2 regions of the Bacillus sp. MT94 genome follow, and region 1 is predicted to be linked to the other one. Evidence: a T-box and tRNA genes for the amino acid it is inferred to sense, from the RefSeq annotation. Region 1 holds a T-box; the other holds one or more tRNA genes.
What was found. A T-box is a leader RNA that pairs with one kind of tRNA and senses whether it is charged. The one in region 1 lies ahead of ileS (isoleucine--tRNA ligase), so its partner is inferred to be a tRNA-Ile.

Region 1 (7,276 bases):
AATCCTTCTCCCATCGCTCCACCTTCTGCTGAACTACCAAAGCCAGGAACTTGGTTATCTTGAATCGAATGCCCATATTCATGTGCGATAATACCAGCATCTTCTGCATCATCAACACCGCCAGTACCGAAAGTTAAAGCTTTTGTTGATGGAGAATAGAATGAGTTATCATCAGTTGTACCATTAACATTCACTTTTATCGAACGGTTATTAATATTTTTAAAACCTAGACTTTGAATGTAACGTTGCAATGTGTCGATATGATAGTACGACATAACATCTTCAAAGCTATCATTTGCGCGTGTATAGTTAAATTGTAAATTCGTAGATTTTGTTTTCGCTTTTGAAGAAATCGTTACATATTCTCCAATTAAAAATCCTGTTCCATCTAAACCTTTTAACGTAACAGTTTTCAGTTGGTTCGTTAGAGCTGTTGAATCTGCATCGTTATTATCTTTTAAGCCTACTTTACTACCGCTAGATACGACTGGGTTAGGTAAAAATACTTTTCCTGACCCTTCAGCTTTTCGGTTTATATCAACCTTTTTAATTAACTTTCCATTTTCTGCATCAATAAATGTTTCCCATGCACCAAATGGATTATTAGAATGGACTACAACTTTATATACTGGACGAGCAATTCCTTCTTCAACAATATATCCGAACTCTTTATCTGTAGGAGCCCATAAATTTTGCTCACTTGCTTCTCCAACATACGCCATTGATTTTTGTATTGCATCTTTTTCACTAATTTTTGTCGTTACTTCCTTCACACCTGTAACAGGCTGATAATCAGAGACAGCGAGTACTCCCTTTCCCTCTCCGTTAAGAGTAACTGTAATTTGTTTTGAGAATACAGGCGCACCGTTAACAACTTGTTGGAACCTAACATATGAAGCTACTGACGTTTCTGTTGTAGAAATATATTGCAAGTCTGAAAGGTCTGTTTTCAATCCATACTGCGCAGCATTTTCTTTTAAATATTCAGTTGCTTTTTTCTGTGGCGAATAAGCTTCTAACTTTACTTGCTGTTGTTTTTCCAATGCCGAAACCGTAGAAATCGTCCCCATTACTAACGGTACAGTCATTGCCATTGCCACCATTTTTTTATTAAACATAGAACCACTCCCCCTAATAAAGTAGCTCAACCTTATCCCATTACCACTCGGCAATCATTCCCCACAAAATGGGGGGATAAAAATTGAATCTACGAGTAATTCTCTATGGACACTTCTATTACCTTTCCATTTAGGGTAAGTGAAATTTTCTCAATATTTATGTGTAAAGTGAACACAATATTTTAGAAATATATTTCTAAAGCAATTCCTTAACTCTTAAACTTTTTAAATGACTTTGTAAAAAACAGGCCACTTTTTTTACCTAACGGTAGGTTGAAAAAAATATTAATGAATGATACGATTTATATAACCTTTTTTTAGGAGGCTTTATTATGGGCAAAAGTGAAGAAACACTCTCTTCAATTATGGAAGCAAGCTATCGATTGTTTGCCGGACATGGTATTACCAAAACGACTTATTCAATGATTGCTGAAGAAGTCGGAATTGCTAAACCGTCCATTTATTATTACTTTAAATCTAAAGATGCATTAATCGAATGTATTTTCACAGAATTATGTGCTGCGATGCAGTTTTCTTCCTTCTTCCATACAGAAGAGTTTACGAAAGAAAATTTTATTGAGAAATGCATTGAAATTGGATTCAAAATAATTGATGAACAGCAGAACGATCCTTATTTTAATCGTGTGTTGCAAGAATATGTATTACTATCTTCAAGAAATGATATGTACAAAGATCGATTACTAACTGTGCAAACAGAATATTTACAAGGGTTTGAATCACTCCTTACAAAAGCAAATGAACTGCAATTGATTGAAAATATAAATCTAGTTTCAAAAGCTCATATGTTAGCATTAGTGCTTGATAATGTCGGGAATTTTATGATGTTACATGTGGATATAGATTATAGACAAATATGGATGGAAGCTGTAAACAGTATTTTTGAAAGAAGGGATTGAATTGAATACTAAAAAACGAATTATCGGCTTAGACTTTGCTAGAGCTTTGGCGATGTTTGGTATGCTGCTTGTTAATTTTATGGTTATAACAGGTGCAGAAGGAAATGGTCCCCCATTTTTAATAACTTTCATGTCACTTTTTGAAGGTAGAGCTTCTGCCTTGTTTGTTATACTTGCTGGAATTGGCATATCTTTAATGACTAGATCATCTGTTGCTAGAAATGAAAAAATAAAAATTTCTAATAGCCGAAAGATCATATGGAAACGGGCACTATTCTTATTTATTTTAGGATTACTTTTATACGTAATGGAGTGGACTGGGGATATATTACACTACTATGGTGTTTACCTTTTCGTTGCTGCCTTACTCATTACAGTCCGAAAAAAAGCATTACTCTTCTTATCTATTATTATCCTACTCTTGGCACAATCTCTTCAGCTTACTTTCAATGCTTTCGAAGGTTGGGGAGGCCCTACTCCATTTATAAACTATGTAGACTTCTGGACAGTTAACGGTTTTCTTCGCAATTTATTCTTTAATGGTTATCACCCTTTTTTCCCATGGTTTTCATTCTTCTTAATCGGTATGATAATTGGCAGATTAGATCTTCATAATAAAAAGATTAGAGATAGGTTGCTCTTGCTCGGTATTACATTCACCATACTGATAGAACTTTTATCAAAAGGGCTCACGTACTACTTCATTCCACACATTAGCAAAGCAACTGCTACATTTTTGTTTAATACAGGACCCATTTTACCAAATGTATTGTACATTTTATCTGCAACAGGATCTGCTATTGCTATATTAATACTTTGCCTCTATATCACTGAAAAATATGAAAATAATTGGTTTGTTACTTCCATTATACAAACAGGTCAATTAACATTAACTCATTATGTAAGTCATGTATTTATCGGGATTGGGACATTAATTCTATTCAATAGAATGGAACATCAAACACTACTTTTCGTTTTATTATTTGCTACTATATTTTTCATTTTCAGTATTTTGTTTAGCGTATTATGGAGAAAGAAATTTTCTAGAGGACCTATCGAATGGATTATGAGGAAATTAGCTAGTTAATTTACCTCCATACGAAAAAGGAAGTTGGAATCATTCCAACTTCCTTTTTTCTTTAATTAGCTGCACTTAATTTAATTCTAAGTTTTGTTTCACCTAAAGAAAGTTCATCGTCTTCGTTCGTTAAGTGACCAAATGTAAATTGTTTTACGAGTAAGTTTTCTTCCAATAAATCTTTATGGTTCGTTAACGTTCGTTGTAGTTCTTCTTCTGTATCGAGAATAACATCGACTCGTAAATTAACTGGTAAATTCAACTGTTTACGATATTCTTGAACCGCACGAATGAATTCACGCGCTACTCCTTCTTGTAACAATTCTTCCGTTACATTCGTATCTAACATAACCGTATATTGTCCGTTAGTCGTATTAGAGAATCCTGATTTTGCAACTTTCTCAACTAACACATCTTCAGCAGTTACAACTACTTTTTCTCCTGGTGTTGCTTCGTAAACTACTCTTTCTGTTGATACAAAGTTTTGTACTTCTTCTTGTGATAATTGTTTTAGCCAACCATTCACTGCATTCACATTTTTACCGAATTTCGGCCCCGCTGTTTTAAAATTGAGCTTCAATTGATATGATGTGTATTTTGTTTCATCGAGTTCAACATGGAACGCTTTTACATTTAACTCATCCATAACGATATCACGATAAGATTCCCAATCCATATCATTCTCGTTATGCTCAAGTAATACAAGTTCTGCTAGCGGCTGTTTTACTTTTAAAGAATGCTGATTACGGTTACTTCTTCCAAGTTCAACAACTTGTAAAACAGCATCCATTTCCGCTTCTAATTTCGGCTGAAGTAGTGATTCATTTACAACTGGATAATCAGCTAAATGAACGCTACTTCCTTCTAAATTAAGATGAATGTCTTCCGCGACAAACGGTGTGAATGGTGCAATTAATTTACTAATTGTTACAAGTACTTCATGAAGTGTCTCATACGCAGCAGCTTTTTCAGCGTTCATACCAGATTCCCAGAAACGATTACGTGAGCGTCTTACATACCAGTTACTCACTTCATCTACAAGTACTGCAATTTCACGAGCTGCATTCGTAAATTGATAATCATCAAGTGCTGTTCTCACTTTTTTCGTTGTACTATGCAATCTTGATAATACCCATTCGTCTAATTTCGTACGCTTTACATCATACGTTTCTTTCGGGTTATACTCATCTAAATTTGCATATAAAACGTAGAAGCTATACACATTGACTAATGTATCTACAAATTTAGATTTCGCTTCCAGTACGGTTCTTTCAGAAAAACGCTTCGCATTCCACGGAGCACTATCAACAAGTAAAGCCCATCTTAGCGCATCTGCACCAAACTTATCTACTAAATCAACTGGATCTAGTGCATTCCCTTTACTTTTAGACATTTTCTGACCTTCTTCATCTAAAACATGCCCTAGTGATAACACTCGTTTATACGGTACTTTTCCTGTATACAGTGCTGAGACTGCTAATAAACTATAAAACCAGCCGCGTGTTTGATCAATTCCTTCTGCAATAACATCAGCTGGAAACTGCTCTTCAAATAACTCTTTATTTTCAAATGGGTAATGATATTGTGCAAATGGCATGGAACCACTATCAAACCAAACATCAATTACTTCTGGTGTACGATTCATTGTGCCTCCGCATTTTTCGCAGCGGACTTGAACTTCATCTACATAAGGCTTATGCAATTCTAAATCTTCCGGTGTTTCTTTCGTACTATGCTTTCTTAATTCGGCAATGCTTTTCGGCGCAAACTGATGATCACAACTTTCACATTCCCACACGTTTAATGGCGTTCCCCAATATCTATTTCGGCTAATATTCCAGTCCACCATATTTTCTAAAAACTTACCAAATCGTCCATGTTTCATATGATCCGGATACCAAGTAACTGAATCATTATTTTGTAAAAATGTATCTTTAATTGCAGTTGTTCGGATTAACCAACTTTCTCCTGCATAATAAAGTAGTGGTGAATCACAACGCCAGCAATGTGGGTAGCTATGTTCATATTTTTCTTTATGATATAGCAAACCTTCTTTCGCTAAATAACGAACAATGTCAACGTCACAATCTTTTACAAATTTACCTTTCAAAAATGGTACCGCTTCTGTATACTCACCTTTTTCATCTACAACGTGCAAGAATGACAATCCTTCACTTTGAACAACTCTATAATCGTCCTCTCCATATGCTGGAGCAATATGAACAAGTCCTGTACCACTATCTGCCGTTACAAAATCTGCTGCGATAACGCGGTAACCGTTTGTAACTTCTTTCATCGGAAATGGTGCTGTATAAGATGTGTTTAATAATTCTTCGCCTTTATGAACAGATAATACTTCATAGTTTTCTTTTAATACTTCTTGTACACGTTCTTTCGCAACAATGTATACATGACCTTCTTGTTTTGCTTTAACGTATTCCATATTTGGATGTACAGCAAGCGCAACATTTGCTGGAAGTGTCCAAGGCGTTGTTGTCCAGCCTAAGAAATACTCATTTTCACTATCTTTCACTTTAAACTTCACTGTTGCACTTAAATCTTTTACTGTTTTATACCCTTGTGCCACCTCATGTGAGCTCAATGAAGTTTGGCAGCTTGGGCAGTATGGTGAAACTCTATGTCCTTTATATAACAATCCTTTTTCATGGATTGTCCCCAAAATATGCCATACACTTTCAATATATGGATTCTTTAAAGTTACATATGGATCATCCATATCTACCCAATAACCAATACTTTCAGTGAATTCACGCCACTGCTTTTCATATGTGAAAACACTCTCTTTACACTTTTGAATAAATGGTTCAATGCCATATTCTTCGATCTCATGTTTACCAGAAATACCAAGTTGCTTCTCAACACCTAGTTCTACAGGTAAACCGTGTGTATCCCATCCTGCTTTTCTTACTACTTTATAACCAGCCATCGTTTTATATCTTGCTACTAAATCTTTAATTGCCCGACCAAGTGCATGGCCGACGTGTGGTAAACCGTTCGCCGTTGGTGGCCCTTCATAAAATACGAAAGACTGTGCGCCTTCTCGATTCTGAATTGATTGTTCGAAAATATTTTGTTCGTTCCACTGTTTGCGAATTCGCATTTCTCTTCCTACAGCTGATTCTTTTACATCTACTTTTTCCATATACAATCACTCCTTTGAATATTTTAAAGCACACAAAAAACCCATCCCTATAAAGTAGGGACGGGTTTACCCGCGATACCACCCTAATTCTATTAGCTTTTTCACTAATAGCACTTAGCAACGTACTATCATACGTGTTCTTTGTAACGGTAGACATCCGTCCGGGCTTACTTACTTTCAGCCTCGGCTCCTCGGAGATGATTTTCAAATAACGTCTGCCCACCGGCTTTCAGCAATATACCGGCTCTCTGGAGAACAGTTCACTATTTTACTCTTTCTCGTCTTCAGATTTGTATACTTTATTAAAAGTTATTTTATGCCATTTGACAACTAATTGTCAACTAATTCAAAATATATGCTTATCCTTATCCCCTATTCTTATACAATTACTTTTCAAATTCTCGCAATGCTGCTAAATTTTCATCATCCTCAATAAGTTCAGCAAAAAATCCCGATTCATCCTCACGAAGGACAATTTCAAGCTCTTCCTTCGCCTCTTCATTTCTATTTAACTGTGCTAAATAACAAGCACGATCATATCTTGCTAACAAATCATTTGCATCCATTGTTAATACTTCATTTGCTATTTTTTCTGCCTTTACTGTTTGGCCGGCACCATGATATGAAGACGCTAAAGAAAGGAGAATTGCTGTTTCATTTGGATGATGTATAGAAGCATTTTCTAATACATGAATTGCCTCTTCAAACCTTTCTTGACTTTGATATATTTCTCCTAAAGCAAGAAATGCTCTACTTACGAACGGTGTTTGCTCCGTTAATTGTAAGGTAATCTTTTCTGCTTTTCTTTCTTCCCCTGCTTTAAAAAATACTTGTGCTTGCAGAAGAAGAGTATCATAATCATCTGGTAGTTCTCGAACCATTTGCTTCGTTAATTCCAAAGCATCTCTTAACATATCTTCTTCCTCACACTCAACGAAAAGATTTACAAGTTGCTTCGCTACTTCATAATCCCATCTATTTTCTAGTGACGTGTGCAAAA
Region 2 (7,276 bases), on a different contig from region 1:
AGCAATACCGATATCAGCTTCACGAGCTTCACCAGGACCATTTACAGCGCAACCAAGTACTGCAACTTTAATTGGTACTTGAAGTGTAGAGATGTATTCTTCCACTTCGTTAGCGATGCTAATTAAATCGATTTCAATACGACCACAAGTTGGACAAGAGATAAGTGTCGCTGCGTTAGACGCAAGACCGAATGATTTTAATAATTCACGAGCAACTTTTACTTCTTCAACTGGATCAGCACTTAATGAAATACGTAGTGTATTTCCGATGCCTTTACTTAAGATTGCTCCAAGACCAGCGGCACTTTTTACAGTTCCAGCAAACAATGTTCCAGATTCTGTAATACCTAAATGTAATGGGTAATCAAAAGCGCGAGCAGCTTTCTCGTATGCTTCGATTGCTAAGTTAACATCAGAGGCTTTCATAGATACGATAATATCGTGGAAATCTAAGTCCTCTAAAATTTTAATATGATGTAGCGCGCTCTCAACCATACCATCAGCAGTTGGGTATCCGTACTTTTCTAAAATGTGGCGCTCTAATGAACCAGCGTTTACACCAATACGGATTGGAATACCGCGCTCTTTTGCTGCATTTACAACAGCTTCTACTTTATGGCGACGACCAATATTACCTGGATTGATACGTACTTTATCAATGCCACCTTCAATTGCTTTTAAAGCAAGGCGATAATCAAAATGAATATCAGCAACAAGTGGAATGTTGATTTGTTTTTTTATATCAGCAATAGCATTAGCTGCGCGTTCATCTGGAACGGCAACGCGGACGACTTGACAGCCAGCTTCTTCTAAACGCTTGATTTCAGCAACTGTTGCTTCAACATCATGTGTTTTTGTTGTTGTCATACTTTGTATAATTAATTCATTATTACCGCCAATTGTTAAATTACCGACTTTAACTGGACGTGTTTTTGTACGATGAGTCATTTCATTCACGAATAGATCGCTCTCCTTATAAAAGAAGTTTCTTATTTAGTCCCTCATATCAATGATAGTATACGTGATATAGGGCTATAGAAACCGAAGTGCTCGGTTTCACTTTTACTATTGTATCAGCGCCTTTATGTAATTGACAAGGATTAAGTGATGGCTTATTGATATAACGGGAATTTATAAGACTTTCCAATTTGTATTTTTGTAGCAGATGTACTTTTGTTTAATTGTTTAAAGTCGTCAATGACTTTTTCTATGGAAGGAATTTTTTTCTTGTTAATTTGTTCTGTAATAGAAAGAACTGTCTCGCCAGTTTTTACTTCAATTGTTTTATAAGATGTATCCGTTTCTTTTTCTGTTTTATTCTCTTTATTTTGTTGGCTGTCTGTGTTTTCTTTTTTAATCGTTTGGGCAGCAGTTGTTTTTTTATATGAACTTAACATCGGTAAAGTACCGATTTTTATATCGTAATAAAATATATAACCGAGAACAAGCACGAATAGAAATATACCTAACCTCTTCATATTCTTCACTCCTTTGCTAGGAATATATGCTTGTCCAAAAAAAAAATGCCTATTTAGGCATTTTTTTATTTTTCTTTCGGTTGGGGTACCTCTTTAATCGTTAAGTATAGAACGATTAAAACAACAGCGATATAAATGAATGTTGCGCCAGGTACGACGATTTTGAATAAATCCATAATCATGAAGAAAATGGTTGGGATTGTGTAGCTGTATGCAGTTAGTGTCCAAACTTGTTTATAGGATAGTTTACGTTGACCGCTCATAGCAGAACCGATGAACGCAAGTAAAGTCACGCCTACAAAAGTGATGAATAATTGGAATAGGTACACTAAGAATCCAATAACAAATAATAAAATTGGATAAATATTATCGAATAAAGAAATAAATTCTTGTAGATCTTTTTTCTCAAGAGATGCACCTAACAAATCGTTATAAGAATACGTTTGTGTTTGACCATTTCCCATAGAGACTACTTTATCTTTTAAAACAAATAAACCTGTTTTATTTTGATATTTTTCTAGGTCTGTTGAATTTGGATCAAATACGAAAAGTGCATTTCCTTCTTCTTTTTCAATAGGCTGATCAATATCGGCTTTTAGTTCGCCATTTTCAATTTTAAAATCAGGTAAATCTTTATCGATGACTTGATTTACCATGCCTACACCATCTTGGATAAAACTACCGTACAAAAAAGTTCTTGGAATAGTAGTAATTAAGCAAAGTAGCATAATATACAAAATGGTTTTACCGATTTTTTGAAAACGGAATAGCGCCATATCTTTAGGCGAGTATATGCTTTTTACGAATTGGGTAAATATGGACATAGATTCACTTCCTTTATGTATGTATAAAATCATTGTAACGTAGGAATCTAGAGAATCTCAAGATATATTATATTTACATATAGTGGAGATAACTAAATTTCTTTTTATTAACTTTCTTCTTTTAAATAAGAAAAATACAATTGACACTTTTCTTTTCTATATGGTAAATTTATCTTACATTTCTTAAAGGGCATATCTGATAGGAATTCCTTTATTTGATATGTTGTTACATACATAATTGTGGACCCTTAGCTCAGCTGGTTAGAGCAGACGGCTCATAACCGTCCGGTCGTAGGTTCGAGTCCTACAGGGTCCATATCCATTTCGCATGTTTATTATGTTAGCAGGAAGCTTCCTTGTAGAAGGAAGCTTTTTTTACGGAATATATGAGCATTTTAATTGAAAAGAAGTGGGAATTTTGCTACTTTAATGATAGCAAGACAATGTGATTTATTTGTTTGCACCCTATGGCAATTAGGGTAGAATGAAGTTGTATGTCACTTAAGTGGCAATACATAAACTGGGAGGAATATAACAATGGCAAAACACGAATTACCAAATTTACCTTATGCGTATGATGCTTTAGAGCCTCACTTTGACAAAGAAACAATGAACATCCATCATACAAAACATCACAACACGTACATTACAAACTTAAACGCTGCTTTAGAAGGTCATGCAGAATTAGCTGACAAAAGCGTAGAAGAATTAGTTGCAAACTTAAACGAAGTACCAGAAGCAATCCGTACAGCAGTACGTAACAATGGTGGCGGACATGCTAACCATACATTCTTCTGGACAATCCTATCTCCAAACGGCGGAGGACAACCTGTAGGTGAACTTGCAACTGCAATTGAAGCAAAATTCGGTAGCTTCGATGCATTCAAAGAAGAATTCGCAAAAGCTGGCGCAACTCGCTTCGGTTCTGGTTGGGCTTGGTTAGTAGTAAACAATGGTGAGCTAGAAGTAACAAGCACTCCAAACCAAGATTCTCCTTTAACTGAAGGTAAAACGCCAGTTATCGGTTTAGATGTTTGGGAGCATGCTTACTACTTAAACTACCAAAACCGTCGTCCAGACTACATCGGTGCATTCTGGAACGTTGTAGATTGGAACGCTGCTGAAAAACGTTACCAAGAAGCAAAATAATTGTAATAAATATAGAAAAAAGCTAGGGGAGAACCCCTAGCTTTTTTCTATGCTTTCCTTTTACATAATTGGGCTTGTCTTTGGAAGACTAGAACATGAAGTAAAGGAGAGTTGTGTATGAAGTGGAAACATATAATTGGTGACGTTGAAGTGAATCGGGATTTAGTGTTATTGCTCCTTATAGGAGGTTTATACACGCTCGCAATTTCTTTATCGAATACGTTTGTAAATATTTATTTATGGAAACAAACACAAAATTATGTGAATCTTGGCTTGTATAATTTGGCCAGCGTTATATTACAGCCTCTCACATTTCTTGTAGGGGGAAAATTAGCGAAACGTATCGATCGCTCGATTTTATTACGAATAGGAGTAGGAACGCTCGCAATTTTTTTTATTGTTGTCTTAGTAGCGGGGAAAAGTGCTTCTCAGTATATTTTATTAATGGGGGCTCTTTTAGGAGTAGGATACGGTTTTTACTGGTTGGCTTTTAACTTATTGACATTTGAAATTACAGAACCAGAAACAAGAGATTTCTTTAATGGGTTTCTTGGACTTCTTACATCCTTCTCTGGGATGATCGGACCAATAGCAGCAGGATACACAATTTCACGTATGGAGAAATGGAGTGGTTATACTGTTATATTCTTTCTTTCATTAGTTCTATTTGCAATTGCTGTCGTCTTAAGCTTCTTTTTATCTAAAAGAGAATGTGAAGGGCGTTATGAAATCGTGCAAGTATTGAAAGAACGACGGATTGATAAAAACTGGGGAAAGATTACACGAGCTCATTTTTTCCAAGGATTGAGAGAAGGAACGTTTATTTTTGTCATTTCAGTATATGTTTATTTAGCAACTAATAGTGAGTTCGCATTAGGGAAATATAGTTTAGTGAACTCTGCTGTATCCTTTGTATGTTATTACTTAGTTGCTCGTATGTTAAAGAAGGAGTGGCGAAAAAAAGCAATTTTACTTGGAGGCATTATTTTATATGCTGTCGTCTTTTTAGTTATTTTCAATGTTACATACACGAAATTACTTATTTATGCGGCATGTATTGCGATTGCATATCCTATTTTACTTGTTCCGTATGGATCAATGACATATGACGTAATTGGTAGAGCGAAAAATGCGAGAGAATGGCGTGTGGAATATGTCGTTGTTCGGGAGCTGTGGTTAAACGCCGGAAGAATCTGTTCCATTTTAAGTTTTTTATGTGCTGTACTATTCTTTCCACCTGAAAAAAGTTTACCTTACTTATTATGTATTTTAGGTGCTGGACATTTTCTTATTTATTTTGCAGTTAAAAATGTCAAATATGATGAGGGAAATGCGAGTAAAACAAGTGTTGTAACGCAAGGAAACGCGCAAAACCAAACTGAACCAGAAGGTTAACTTCTCGTTTGTTTTATGCTAGAATAGAAAAAGATGTAAGACAGCAGTGAGGACACCTGTATGAAGGTGTCCCTTTCACATTACATAGCTGTTGGTAGAGGGGGTTTGTATGAGCAAGAAGCAGAAGCAAAATAAGAAAAAGACCCACGTTCCTTTTCGGTTAAACGTGCTGTTTTTCTGCGTGTTTTTAATGTTCTCCGCGGTTATTGTAAGGCTCGGATATGTACAAATTGTTCGCGGTGAAGAATATAAGAATGAAGTGGAGAAGAAAGAAAATTCAACGATAAGTAATCCTGTACCGCGTGGGAAAATATTTGACCGTTATGGGCGACCTGTAGTAGATAATGCAGCCATTCGTACTATTACATTTACAAAAATGAAAGGATCAACTGCAGAGGATCGCTTAGAAACAGCGAAAAAGCTAGCAGATTTGATTGAAGTACCGACAGATAAATTAACAGATCGCGATAAAAAAGATTATTGGCTTGCTATGCATAAAGAGGAAGCTAAAGAAAAAATTACGAATAAAGATCGTCAAGAGTTTAAAGATAAAAAAATTGATGATAAAGAATTAGACGAGCGTCAGCGCAGTCGTGTAACAGAAGAAGAGATTAATCAATTATCCGCAAAAGATCTAGAAATACTAGCGATTAAGAGTAAGATGGATGGCGGATATGCAATGACACCTCAAGTTCTTAAGAAAAATGCAACAGATGAAGAATATGCGATTATTAGTGAAAATTTAGCGCAATTGCCGGGAGTAGATACAAGTGTTGATTGGGAACGAAAATATGCATATGATGGTGATTTGTTCCGAAGTGTACTTGGTGGTGTAACAACTTCTGACGAAGGTTTACCAAGAGAAAGACTAGATTACTATCTTGTTCGTGATTATAATCGAAATGACCGAGTAGGAAAAAGTTATCTTGAACAACAGTATGAAGATAGTCTGCACGGTACGAAAGCAGAAGTTAGAAATGTTACAGATAAAAACGGTAATATTTTAGAAACGATTAATGTATCAAAAGGACAAAGTGGTAATGACCTGAATTTAACGATTGATATGGAATTACAAAAGCGCGTGGAGGATATTCTTACGAAGAATTTAATGAGATTTAAAGGAAGCGAACCTCTTTTAGATCGCGCATTCGTTGTAATGATGAACCCAAAAAATGGTGAAGTTTTATCTATGGCTGGGAAACAATTAGTTAACGAAGATGGTCAAACGAAAGTAAATGACTTTGCATTAGGTACCATGACAAGTTCTTATCCGATGGGGTCAACTGTAAAAGGTGCAACAGTACTTACTGGATATCAAACTGGTGCGATTCAACCAGGTTCAGTACAATTGGATGAACCAATTAAATTAAAAGGTACACCTACGAAGTCATCTTGGAAAACGATGGGATATATTAATGACCTTACAGCTTTAAAAATGTCTTCTAACGTTTATATGTTTAAAACAGCGATGAATATCGCTGGTGTTCCATATGTGAGAGGTGGTACGTTAGATATACCTCAAAAAGCATTTGATACGATGCGTTATTATTTCGGACAGTTTGGACTTGGTGTAAAAACAGGAATTGATTTACCGAATGAATCTGCTGGTCAGATGGGGAGAGGTAGTCAACCAGGTTTCTTACTAGATTTATCAATTGGACAGTATGATACGTATACACCGCTTCAATTAGCGCAATATATTTCGACGATTGCCAATGGTGGATATCGTATGCAACCACAAGTTGTAAAAGAAATTCGTCAACCGGCAGTGAAACCAGATGAAGTTGGGAAAGTTGTTCAATCTATGGAACCGAAAGTATTAAATCGTGTTGATATGCCAGAATCGCAAATTAAACGTGTTCAAGAAGGATTTAGACAAGTGTATAATGATTCAGGTGGTACAGCTACCAAATACTTTACAGGTGCAAAATATAAAGCGGCAGGGAAGACAGGTACCGCGCAAACTGTGTATGGCGGAGATAAAGAGATTGGTAGAAAGGCAAATGGTGAACGTGTGGAAACATATAACTTAACATTAGTAGGTTATGCGCCACTTGAAGATCCAGAAGTAGCATTCTCTGTTGTCGTTCCATGGGTACATGATGATAAGACTGGTATTAATGGATATATTGGTCGTGAAATTATGGACGCCTACTTTGATTTAAAAAACCAAGAAGTAAATGGTGAAGCTCCAAAAGATGATAAAAACAATAAAAATAAAGATCAAGATGATGAATAAAAAAATTTTAAAAAAGCACACTATCTGAAAAGATAGTGTGCTTTTTTTTATGGTTTATGCATATCGTGTAATAAATGTGGACAAGTATACAATATTGGGAAACACGCGGCCTTATAAATAATACTTGTATATGATGAGATAGGGGATAACTGTTTTATAGGGAAATTATCAGAGAAAATGAATAACTACTA

Region 2: it encodes a tRNA-Ile, which carries the amino acid that the T-box ahead of ileS (isoleucine--tRNA ligase) is inferred to sense. The anticodon was not compared.

Annotation. Positions count from the first base shown of each region.
Region 1 covers NZ_JBXAEZ010000001.1:405,173-412,448, reverse strand. The annotation lists gene AC1Q51_RS02025 (M36 family metallopeptidase) at 1-1,118, opposite strand, end outside; gene AC1Q51_RS02020 (TetR/AcrR family transcriptional regulator) at 1,451-2,035, shown strand; gene AC1Q51_RS02015 (DUF418 domain-containing protein) at 2,037-3,122, shown strand; gene ileS (isoleucine--tRNA ligase) at 3,175-6,276, opposite strand; T-box leader at 6,330-6,570, opposite strand; gene AC1Q51_RS02005 (bacteriocin-processing peptidase family protein) at 6,663-7,276, opposite strand, start outside.
Region 2 covers NZ_JBXAEZ010000002.1:563,961-571,236, reverse strand. The annotation lists gene ispG (flavodoxin-dependent (E)-4-hydroxy-3-methylbut-2-enyl-diphosphate synthase) at 1-948, opposite strand, end outside; gene yqfZ (protein YqfZ) at 1,113-1,478, opposite strand; gene yqgB (protein YqgB) at 1,544-2,302, opposite strand; tRNA gene AC1Q51_RS08665 (tRNA-Ile) at 2,545-2,618, shown strand; gene sodA (superoxide dismutase [Mn]) at 2,840-3,451, shown strand; gene AC1Q51_RS08655 (MFS transporter) at 3,569-4,846, shown strand; gene AC1Q51_RS08650 (peptidoglycan D,D-transpeptidase FtsI family protein) at 4,956-7,085, shown strand.